2 regions of the Mesorhizobium sp. M0618 genome follow, and region 2 is predicted to be linked to the other one. Evidence: riboswitches for the same ligand, from Rfam matches in the RefSeq annotation. Region 2 holds a riboswitch; the other holds the start of a gene.
What was found. Region 2 has a riboswitch for cobalamin ahead of NKJ04_RS31015 (ABC transporter ATP-binding protein). Riboswitches for the same ligand answer to the same signal wherever they lie in the genome.
Positions count from the first base shown of each region.

Region 1 (5,917 bases), on a different contig from region 2:
CAACTCATTGTTGATCTCGAGGAAGAAGGGATCGTCCTCCCCCACCGGCCTGCCGGTGTTGGGATCGATAATACCCTTGGGCTTCGGCGCGACGAGGGTGCCTGAACTGTCGTTCAATCCCATTCCAGCGCTCCTTTTTTCCATTCATAGGCAAAGCCGATGGTCAGCACCGCCAAAAACACCATCATCGACCAGAAACCGAGCATGCCGATCTTCGAAAACGACACCGCCCACGGAAACAGGAAGGCCACTTCCAGGTCGAAGATGATGAACAGGATCGACACCAGGTAGAAGCGGATATCGAACTTCATGCGCGCGTCGTCGAACGAGTTGAAACCGCACTCGTAGGCGGAAAGCTTTTCGGGATCGGGATTGCGGTAGGCCACCAGGAAGGGTGCGGCCAGCAGCGCCAGGCCGACAACCAGCGCCACGCCTATGAACAGGACGATGGGCAGGTATGAGCTCAAGAGTGCGTTCATGCTCGGCTTTCCGTTGGTGCCAATCCACTTTGATTTACAGCACCGGACCCTAATGCGGAAGCGTGACAGTTTAACCGCTGAACCGTTTTAAGGGCCTATGCTGCAACGCGGCGAGGGTTAGCGCAGCACTTCCAGCGAAGCAAGTCAAACCTTGTTCAAAACACCGACCTGGACGGCATATCGCGGCAAACTGGTCCGATCCGCTCCTGTTTGATTTCCTTCGCTTTTCACTCCACTTTTCTCTCCTGACATGGATGCCGCCAAAACCCTGCTAGCATGGGTTGGAATCAGCCATTCGACCCTCGGTCAAAACACTTCAAAGTGATGCCTGCATGAAGGAAAAGATCTCGCTCCCCACGGCCCGTCGCATCGCGCTTGCCGCCCAGGGGTTTCTCGATCCCCGCCCGACCGGTACGCCCGACCGCCGGCATTTTGCTCGCACCCTCTCCCGCACCGGTCTGTTGCAGATCGATTCCGTCAGCGCGGTGGTGCGCGCTCATTATATGCCGCTCTATTCGCGCCTTGGCCCCTACCCGTTCTCGCTGCTCGACAACGCGGCCGTGACGCGCAAGCGCACGGTTTTCGAATACTGGGCGCACGAGGCCTCCTTCCTGCCGGTCGAGACATACCCGCTGATGCGCTGGCGCATGCAGCGCGCCGAGCGCGGCGAGGAAATGTATCTGGGGCTCGCCAAATGGGGCCGCGAACACGCTGCCTATATCGAAGAGATCTACCGTCAGGTCGCCGAGCGCGGCCCGATCGCCGCTTCCGCGCTGGAGGGCCAGAAAGGCTCGGGCGGCTGGTGGGGCTGGAGCCATGCCAAGCACGCCTTCGAATGGCTGTTCTGGGCCGGCCGCATCACCACGGCGCACCGTCGCGGGTTCGAGCGTTTTTATGACCTGCCCGAGCGCGTGCTGCCGCAGGCGGTCCTCGACCTGCCGGTGCCCACGCCCGAGGACGCGCACCGCGAATTGCTGCGCATTTCCGCCCGCGCCCACGGCGTGGGCACTTCAGGCGATTTGCGCGATTATTTCCGCCTGTCGCCGGCCGATATGAAAGGCCGATTGGAGGAACTGGTTGAAACGGGCGAGTTGCTGCCGGTGCGTGTCGAAGGCTGGGACAAGCCCGCCTATCTTCACAAAGACGCCCGTCTGCCCCGAAAGATCAAGGCCCGCGCCCTGCTGGCGCCGTTCGATCCGGTCGTCTTCGAGCGCTCGCGCACGGAGCGGCTGTTCGATTTCCATTACCGCATCGAGATCTACACGCCGGCCGACAAGCGGCAATACGGCTATTATGTCCTGCCGTTCCTGCTCGGCGACAGGATCGTGGCACGCGTCGACCTCAAGGCCGATCGCCCGGCCAGCATACTGCGCGTCCATGCGGCCTATGCGGAGGCTGGCGCGCCGCCTGAAACCGCTGCAGAGCTGTTCGAGGAATTGAAGCAGATGCAGGGCTGGCTCGGTCTCGAACGCATGGAAGTGACCCCGGCCGGCGATTTGGGTCCGGCGCTGGCCGACATCGCCATGTCGTAAGCTCGCGTTGACACCGCCGCCCGCAAAAGCCTAAATCCGGTTCAGATGGTCTCTTGCCCGCAACGGCAAGAGCTAAGAGGGAATGCGGTGCGGGGCAAAATCCCAAATCCGCGGCTGTCCCCGCAACTGTAAGCGAAGAGCCAAGGCCGAAAGCCACTGGGGAGTTCCCGGGAAGGCGGCTACCAAGGCGATGACCCGCGAGCCAGGAGACCTGCCGTCTGCGACTTTAGAATCCGATCGCCCGGCGGGTTTCCGGGCAAGGAGCCCGATCTTGGACCACGACAGCAGTTTTTCGGCTGGCACAGCGGATATCTCGTCCGGCCATGATGATGCCTTGGCCGGCGTCACCATCATCGTCTGCGCCTCCTGCCGCGATGAGACCGGCGCCGACGCTCATCCCCGCGCCGGCGAATTGCTGGCGGACGACACGCGCCGCGCCGCATCTGGCGACGACATCCGCATCCGCAGCGTCGAATGCCTCGGCAATTGCAAGCGGCGCCTCAGCGCCGCCATCCTGCGCGACGGCTGCTGGAGCTATGTCTTCGGCGACCTGACCACGACCGGCGGCGCCGACCTCGTGACAGGCGCCAAGCTCTTCGCCACCTCGAAGGACGGCCTGATTCCATGGCGCGGCCGCCCCGATAGCCTGAAGCGTGGCCTCGTTGCCCGCATCCCTCCCCTCGACCTGTTGAAGGACTGATCATGACTGCTTCCGTCTCGCGCGTTCCCTGCACCGTCGTCACCGGCTTCCTCGGCGCCGGCAAGACGACGCTGGTCCGCCATCTCCTGGAAAACGCCGGCGGCAAACGCATTGCCATCATCGTCAACGAATTCGGCGACATCGGCATCGACGGCGAGATTTTGAAGGGCTGCGGCATCGACACCTGCCCGGAGGAAAACATCGTCGAACTGGCCAATGGCTGCATCTGCTGCACCGTCGCCGACGATTTCGTGCCGGCGCTCGACAAGATCCTCGCGCTGACGCCGAGGGTCGACCACATCCTGATCGAAACCTCGGGCCTGGCGCTGCCCAAGCCGCTGGTCCAGGCCTTCCAGTGGCCGAGCGTGAAGAGCCGCGTCACAGTCGATGGCGTCATCGCCGTGGTCGACGGCCCGGCGCTGGCCGAAGGCCGCGTCGCCAACGACATGGACGCCTTGCAGGCGCAGCGCGCCGGGGACGAGACGCTCGACCATGACGATCCGGTGGAAGAAGTGTTCGAGGATCAGATCGCCTGCGCCGACCTGATCATCCTGTCGAAGAGCGACCTGATGGACGCCGCCGGCACCGCCCGCGCCAACGCCATCATCAACGAACATTCCGCCCGCGCGGTGAAGATCGTGCCGACGTCGCATGGCAAGGTCGATCCCTCCGTGCTACTCGGGCTCGGTCTCGCCGTCGAGGACGACATCGAAAACCGCAAGTCCCACCATGACGGCGCATTCGACCATGAGCATGACGACTTCGACACCTTCATCGTCGACATTGCCTCGATCGCCAATCCGGACGAGTTGGCAAAGCGCGTCGCCACCGTCGCCGAAGAAGAGAACGTGCTGCGCGTAAAAGGCTTCGTCGAGGTCGGCGGCAAGCCCATGCGGCTCTTGCTGCAGGCCGTCGGGCCGCGCGTCAATCATTACTATGACCGCGCCTGGACCGCGCAGGACGACCGCCGCTCGCGTCTCGTCGTCATCGGCCTGAAGGGGCTGAACCGCCCGGCGATCGAGCGTATACTCGCCGGCTGATCTCGGACACGGGTTGCGATGCACATCCTCACCACGACATCCGCCTCGCTCGACGACCTCGCCGAGCCGGTCGATCTGCGGCAGACGCCGGCGGATATCGTGGCCCTGTCCTTCACCGACAGCGACCTCGCCGGACTGGCGGCAGCCTGGAAGGCCGATGCCGGCCGCCTGCCCTCGATGCGGCTGGCTGCCCTGCGTGACCTGCGCCATCCCATGTCCGTCGACCTCTGGGTCGACAGCGTCACCCGCCACGCCAAGGTCATCCTCGTGCGCCTCCTCGGCGGCTACGACTGGTGGCGCTACGGCTGCGACCAGCTTGCCTCGACCGCTCGCGCACACGGCATAAAGCTGGCGCTGCTGCCCGGCGAATGCCGCGACGAGGATCTGCGCCTGATCGAAGCCTCGACGCTGCCGCGCCAGGAGCTCGATGGCCTGCTCGACTATTTCCGCGAGGGCGGCCCGGCGAATATGAGCGCGCTGGTGCGGAGGCTGGCGCGACTGGCTGGATCGGATGCGGACGTAGCAGAGCCGGTTCCAGTGCCGAAAGCCGGGTTTTATGAGCCAGGACTTGGGGTCGTTGGTGATCCTTCACACCCCCCTCTGTCCTGCCGGACATCTCCCCCGCAAGGGGGGAGATCGGACTTCATCAAAGCCGGCTCTTTTCCCGTTTCATTAGAAGCTGACGCGTCCGCAACCTCGACAATTGGCGAAATCTCCAATGACAGCGCAATCTCCCCCCTTGCGGGGGAGATGTCCGGCAGGACAGAGGGGGGTGTGAAGGAACTCGACGCTGACAACGTCAACGCTCCTATCATCCCCATCCTGTTCTATCGCTCGATGCTATTGGCCGCCGATGTCGCGCCCATCGATGCGCTTTTCGAAGCGCTCCGCCAGCGCGGCATCAAGCCGGTTCCCATCTTCGTCTCCAGCCTCAAGGACCCCGCATCCCTGGCCTTCGTGGAAACAGCACTCGCCTCGCTGAAACCCGCCGCCATCATCACCGCGACCGCTTTCGCGTCCGGCGCCGAACCCGGCAATGAGACCCTGTTCGACCGCGCCGGCATGCCGGTCTTCCAGGTCATCGTCGCCACCACCCGCCACGATGTCTGGGAGACCAACCAGCGCGGCCTGGCGCCCGCCGACCTTGCCATGCATGTCGTGCTGCCCGAACTCGACGGCCGCATCCTGGCCGGCGCCATTTCCTTTAAGGGTGAGAGCGAGACCGATCCAGCACTTGGCCACCGCGCCTTTGCCAACCGGCCGGAACCGGATCGTGTGGCGCAAGTGGCTGACCGCGTCGCGGCCTTTATCAAGTTGCAAGAGACGCCCCGCGCCGAGCGCAAGCTAGCCATCCTGATCCCGGATTATCCGAGCGCGCCCGGCCGCACCGGCTACGCCGTGGGTTTGGATGTCCCGTCCAGCGTGCTGGCCATGCTGCAGGACCTCAGCGAACAGGGCTATGTCGTTGAGGGGATTCCGCAAACGCCGCGTGAGTTGCTGGCGCGACTGGGCCAGGGCGGGCATGGCTTGGCCTTGAGGGATTATGTGGAGTTCTCGAAGGCACTGCCGTCTGCAGCAATTGCTGCCGTAGATGCAGCTTGGAAGGCTGAATATGAGATAGGTTTGTGCGAGGCACCCCCCTCTGTCCTGCCGGACATCTCCCCCGCAAGGAGGGAGATCGGCAGTTCCGCCATCGGCGCTCATTCTGCGACGTTCGTAGCTGGCGAAAGCGGCAATGAGAGCTCAATCTCCCCCCTTGCGGGGGAGATGTCCGGCAGGACAGAGGGGGGTGCTCAAGCGCCAACCGCCGCCCACTTCCCCTTCCGCGCCGCCACCTTCGGCAACATCACCGTAGCCCTCGCCCCAGACCGCGGCCGCTCCGTCGACCGCCGCGCCGACTACCACGACCCGACGCTGCCGCCGCGCCATGCGCTGATCGCCTTCGGCCTGTGGCTGCGCAAGTCGCTCGGCGTCCACGCGCTTGTCCATGTCGGCGCGCATGGCACGCTGGAGTGGCTGCCGGGCAAGACCGTTGCGCTTTCGGAGAACTGCTTTCCCGAGATCGTCACCGGCGCCTTGCCCGTCATCTATCCCTTCATCGTCTCCAACCCAGGCGAAGCGGCGCAGGCCAAGCGCCGCATCGCCGCCGTCACCCTTGGCCATCTG
Region 1 covers NZ_JAMYQH010000006.1:32,536-38,452, forward strand. The annotation lists gene NKJ04_RS08700 (NuoB/complex I 20 kDa subunit family protein) at 1-123, opposite strand, end outside; gene NKJ04_RS08705 (NADH-quinone oxidoreductase subunit A) at 114-479, opposite strand; gene NKJ04_RS08710 (winged helix-turn-helix domain-containing protein) at 812-2,011, shown strand; cobalamin riboswitch at 2,041-2,244, shown strand; gene NKJ04_RS08715 (DUF1636 family protein) at 2,283-2,711, shown strand; gene cobW (cobalamin biosynthesis protein CobW) at 2,714-3,751, shown strand; gene NKJ04_RS08725 (cobaltochelatase subunit CobN) at 3,770-5,917, shown strand, end outside.
Region 1: another riboswitch for cobalamin. It lies ahead of NKJ04_RS08715 (DUF1636 family protein); the one in region 2 lies ahead of NKJ04_RS31015 (ABC transporter ATP-binding protein).

Region 2 (5,917 bases):
TCGCCGTTCTGGTCGGCGCCATTTGCGCGGTGTTGTCCTGCTATCTCGTCCTGAAGGGCTGGTCGCTGATGGGCGACGCCGTTTCGCATGCCGTGCTTCCGGGTATCGTGCTCGCCTATATCGCCGGGATCCCGCTTGCCTTCGGCGCCTTCGTGGCAGGACTTGGCTGCGCGCTGGCGACGGGCTACCTCAAGCAGCACAGCCGGATCAAGGAGGACGCAGTCATGGGCATCGTCTTCTCAGGCATGTTCGCGTTTGGCCTGGTGCTGTTCGTCAAAGTCGAGACCGACCAGCATCTCAATCATATCCTGTTCGGCAACATGCTCGGCGTCCAGTGGCGCGACGTGATCGAGGCGGCGGTCATCGTCGTGCCGGCGATCCTCATCGTTCTGGCAAAACGCAAGGATCTGCTGCTTTATTGTTTCGATCCGGCCCATGCGCGCGCGATCGGCCTGCCCGTCAACCTGCTGCATTTCGGGCTGCTGACGCTGCTCGCGTTGACCATCGTGGCCTCGCTGAAGGCTGTCGGGATCATCCTTGTCATCGCCATGCTGATCGCGCCGGGAGCGATCGGCTTTCTTTTGACGAAGAGCTTTGAGCGCATGCTCGCCATTGCAGCAGCCGCCGCCATCGGGTCGAGCGTCGTGGGAACGATCCTCAGCTATCACATCGACGCAGCCACGGGCCCGACGATCATCGTCGTTCAGGCCGGCGTTTTTTTGCTTGCCCTGTTCCAGTCGAAGCGCCCAAAGCAACGGGTGCAGCTGGGCATTTCGGGAGAGTAATCGCGGCCCTGACCCAAGCCGCACTCAAAGCCGGTTGCGGATCAGCATGGTGACGACGAAGAACGCGCCGACCGAGCTGGTGATGATGCCGATCGGCAGTTCCTGCGGCGGCAGCAGCGTTCGGGCCAGGAGGTCGCTGGCCAGCAACAGCACCGCGCCGAAGACGGCGCAGCTGGCAACCAGGCGCAGGTGCAAGGGGCCCGCCAGCGGCCGCGACAGATGCGGGATCATCAGCCCGACGAAGCCGATGACGCCGGCGACCGAGACCAGGATCGCCGTCGAGAAGGCGGCGACGAGAAAGGTCATCCTTCGCATCCGCGCCACCGGCACGCCCAGGCTTTCGGCGGCGTTTTCGCCGGCCAGGAAGGCATCGAGCCTGCGATGGTTCCACAGCGCGTAAGCCAGAATGGTGCCTGCTCCCAGCGCGCCCAGCCAGATATTATCCCAGCGCGCCAGGCCAAGGCCCCCATGGTCCAGAACAGCACGGAGTGGGCGGCGCGCTGATCGCCGGCAAAGACAAGATAGTTGGTCAAGGCGGTGAACATGAAGGACACGGCAAGGCCGGCAAGGATCAGCCGCTCCGGGCCTTGCCCCCTCACCCGCGCAACCAGCAGCAGCACGACGCCGGCAGCCAATATGCCGCCGGTGAAGGCCGCGACCGGCAATGTCCAGATGCCGAAACTGTCGCCGAAGACGGTGATAACGGAAACCGCACCCGCGGCGGCGCCCGACGACAGGCCGAACAGGAACGGATCGGCGAGGTCGTTGCGGGTCACCGTCTGCAGCAGCGCACCGACGACGCCGAGGCCGGCGCCGACGCAGATGGCCAGGATCGTGCGCGGCAGCCGCAGGTCGACGACGATCTTGCCGACCGGTCCTGCCACGTCGTGCCCGCTGAAGCCGATTGCACGGCCAAGCGCGGCAACAACATCGGTCAACGGGATCAGTGTCGAACCATAGGCGATCGACAGCAGAGCGAGAGCGGCGATCGCCGCCGCTCCCACCAGCATGGCCAGTGCAAATGCCGGATGGCGCAAGCCTGGAAATGCGTCGCGTCTGTCAGGACGCGTGCGACGCACTTCCAGGATCTTTTGTTCATGCATGTCGTTGCCCCAAAACCGCTGCGCACTTTTGGGCGACAGGCATCAAAACGCTTCCGGATGCATGGCCTTGGCGATCTTGTCGATGGCTTCGATGTTGGCCGGTCCCGGCGTCAGTTCGGCATAGCGCAGGGCGACGAAGCGCTCGTTCTTGACCGCGTCCGTCTCCTTCATGGCCGGATGCGCCTTCAGGAAATCGAGCAGTTTCCTGTAGCCACCGCCATCCTGGTAATCGAGCAGGATGAGGAATTGCGGATTGCGCGACGCCACCGTTTCCCAGTCCGTATTGCCCCAACTGGTGTCCATGTCGGCTATGATGTTGTCGCCGCCGGCGGCTGATATCATGGCGCTGGGGATGGCGAATTTGCCTGCGGTGAACGGCTTGTCCTCGCCGGAATCATAGAGGAAGACCCGCGTTCCCTTGGCGTCGCCGACCTTGGCGGTGATGTCGGCGAGCCGCGTCTTCCAGCCGGAGACAAGCTTCTCAGCTTCGGCCTCCTTGCCGAAGATCTTGCCCAGCTTTTCGACGTCGCCATAGAGCAGGTCCATCGAGGCGGCGGGGCGGCTCTTGTCGAGATGGACGCAGCTTTCCGTCAGCACCAGCGTCTTGATGCCGTGCGGGGCAAGCGTATCGGGTGTCACCTCGCCGCCCGGCTTCATGCCATAATACCAGCCGGCGAAGAAGAAATCCGGCTCGACCGCGACGAGGTTTTCGAGCGTGGGGTATTTCGGCGCCAGTTCCGGGATCGAGCCCTGCTCGGCCTTGAATTCGGGACCGACCTTGTACCATCCGGAGATGCCGGTCAGGCCGACGATCGCCGGCTGCAGTTTCAGCGCGAAGGCCATCTCGGCCATGTTGAGATCCTGAATGACGGCACGCTTCGGCGGCGCGTCGAAGGTCAGCGGCTTGCCGCAGCTGTCGACGGTCACCGGGAAGGCCAGGGCTGTCGAGGCCAGCAGCGAGAAGGCAAGCGAAAAAGCGAGGCGTTTCAAGGGTTTTCTCCTGTGGACGGGATTGATCGATATGTGACGGCTTCAATCAGAATGGCGGCGCGGCACGGTTCGGCATCTCGAACACCGTCAGTTCGCGGTCTTCGGTCGGATGGCGCAGACGCAGCACATCGATGCCGAAAATCTCGCGAATCAGCTTTTGGGTCAGCGCTTCGCGCGGTGCGGCGAGCGCTTGCAGACGGGCATGGTTCATCACCGCCACCCTGGTGGCGAACGGTGCCACCAGCGCCAGATCGTGCAGCACCGCGATCACCGTCATCTCGAAGCCTGCGACGAGGTCGAGCAGTTCGCCGCGGGCGCGCGGGTCGAGATGGTTGGTCGGCTCGTCGAGAAACAGGATCTTTGGCTGCTGGGCGATGGCGCGGGCCAGTTGGGCGCGCTGGCGCTCGCCGCCCGACAGCGAGCCGATGGTGCGGCCAAGCAGCGGCAGCAGGCCGGTCCGGCGCAGCGCATCGACGACAATGTCACGCTCCTCGCTCCTGCGCCGTAGCCGAGCGTGCGGGACCCGGCCCAGCTCGACATAGTCGATCACCGCCAGCCGCGGATCGGGCTGGTCGGTCTGGCCGACAACGGCGATATGCAGCGCCCGCTCGGCGGCGGAAATCCCGTCCAGCCGGCGCCCGCCGAGGTTCACCTCGCCGGAACTCGGCCGCAGCATGCCCGACAGCATGCGCAGCAGCGTCGTCTTGCCCGCGCCGTTGGGACCGATGATGGCAAGGCGATCGCCAGCGGCCACCGAGAAGCTGACCGCCTGGACCAGATCCCGGCCATTCGCCATGGCGCAGAGGTCATGTGCTTCGAGAAGCGCTACGGTCATCGGCTGCCCGCCAGATTGCCGGGATGGCAAAGCGTGCACACGATGATGCGATGATCGATAGAGCCGTCCAACTTTCCGTCACTTTCCAAAACTGGCGACGGAAGGAAGCTGGCGAAGCGGCCGACAAGACCGGGATTCGCGTTTCCTCCCGGCACACCCCGTCCGGTCAACTCAGTGATGGCAGGTCTCCTGGCTCGCGGGTCGTTGCGCCATCCTGCCTTCCCAGCCTTGCCGGCCAGTGGCATTCACGGATTTTGCTCGCCGCTTACAGTTGCGGGGGCAGCCACGGCCTCGACCCCTGGGGATCTCACCGTGTTCCCTTTTCACCCCTCGCCTTTCGACTCGGGGACCATCACCGCTTCAGCGTAGATTTCCCCCAATCGCTTCGCAATGGATTTCTCGGACGGAGTGGTGGGCCGGCTAGGGAAAACATGCATTTCACGCTTTCGATATGTAATAACATTACGCTTTAGAGGATGCCGCCTGGCGCTGTCAAGCGAAGCCTGCCGAATTTGGCTCGTCGGCGGCAAGGGGCGCTCGACCGCTGTGCCATATCGGTGTGCGACTGTGACGGGATCGGTTCGATTGCGCGGGATGCGCAATTTCGATCAAACTGGCCGCGCCAGGAAACGGCAGGATGATCTGGCCAATGCGAGGAGCAAAATGAACCCGACCGAGAAAGCGCTGTGGTTCGTCGAAAGTCATCTGCCGGAGGCGATCTCGCTTGACGATGTCGCGCAAAGCAGCGGCGTGTCGCGTTTTCATGTGACGCGGGCTTTCGGCGCTGCCACGGGCCGCTCGGTGATGGGCTACATGCGCTCACGCCGGCTCACCGAGGCGGCGCGCAAGCTGGCCGGCGGGGCGCCCGACATTCTCTCCGTCGCGCTCGACGCCGGCTACAACTCGCATGAGGCGTTCACCCGTGCCTTCCGCGATCAGTTCGGCACCACGCCGGAACTGGTGCGCGCGCAAGGCACACTCGACAAGCTCGACCTCGTGGAGCCGATCCTGATGGACCAGTCCTTCCTCACCAATCTCGAACCACCGCGTTTCGAGACCAGCCGGCCGTTCCTGATCGCCGGCCTCGGCGAACGCTACAGCTGCGAAACCAGCGCCGCCATCCCGATGCAATGGCAGCGCTTCGGCCCCTATATCGGCAACATTCCGGGCGAGGCCGGCGATGTCGCCTATGGCGTCTGCGTCAACGGCGACGATGCCGGCAATTTCGACTACATCGCCGGCGTCGAAGTGTCTGATTTTTCCGACCTGCCCAAGGAATTCAGCCGGGTGCGGGTGCCGGCGCAGAAATATGCGGTCTTTGCCCACCGCGAACACATCTCGACCATTCGCCGGACGGTCAACACGATCTGGAACAAATGGCTGCCGGCTTCCGGCCACGAGATATCGGATGCGCCGGAATTCGAACGCTACGGCCCTGAGTTCGATCCACGCAGCGGCAATGGCGGGCTGGAGATCTGGATACCGGTGAGGGCGTAGTCGGTCAGGCCATCGGCAGCGCCGGCCAGCGATCGACTATCCCGCCGCCGGAAAACACAGCGATCGACCCGAACTGCTGCAGCACGGCTTCGCTCTGCGTCGGGCGCAGGAAGGCGTAGTCGCCGGGCTTTGCGGTCGCGTCGGCGGGCAAGCCCATGAATTGCTGGTTGGAGGACAGGCCGAGCAGCCCGTTCGCCTTCATGCCTTCGGGGAAGACCGGCTCGGCCATCCACTTGCCGCCATAGAGATAGCAGCCCTTGCGCGGGAAGCGGCCGAGCGCCTGCAGCAGGCGGGTGACGGCCGGCGGGCCAGGCAGCATCGGCTCGACCATTTTCAGGATCGGCGTGGCGATGAAGGCCGCCGGCTGGAAGCCGTCGAGGCCTGGCGTATCGAAATCACTGGGCAGCACAAAGGCCGAGCCCATCGAAACCTCGTTGGCCATGCCGCCATGATGAAGCAGTGCGGTCTTGCTGCCGCCGATGTTCAGGATACGGCGCTGGTCGGCGCCGAGACAGGCGACGAACGCCGAGGCCTGCGCCGACGCCTTGGCCAATGCCTTTGCCGGTCCGCCGAAAAGGCCGGGAATGAGCGGCGCATGCGCCTCGTAGGCCATGACGCCTTCGCAATGCAGCCGGGCCGGCAACGCGCTCAACGCCTTCGACAAGGCCTCAGGATTGGCGAACCCGCCGCGATGCAGCCCGACATCG
Region 2 covers NZ_JAMYQH010000044.1:33,062-38,978, forward strand. The annotation lists gene NKJ04_RS31000 (metal ABC transporter permease) at 1-785, shown strand, start outside; partial or broken gene NKJ04_RS31005 (FecCD family ABC transporter permease) at 810-1,795, opposite strand; gene NKJ04_RS31010 (ABC transporter substrate-binding protein) at 1,931-2,878, opposite strand; gene NKJ04_RS31015 (ABC transporter ATP-binding protein) at 2,925-3,713, opposite strand; cobalamin riboswitch at 3,876-4,082, opposite strand; gene NKJ04_RS31020 (AraC family transcriptional regulator) at 4,377-5,210, shown strand; gene NKJ04_RS31025 (DSD1 family PLP-dependent enzyme) at 5,215-5,917, opposite strand, start outside.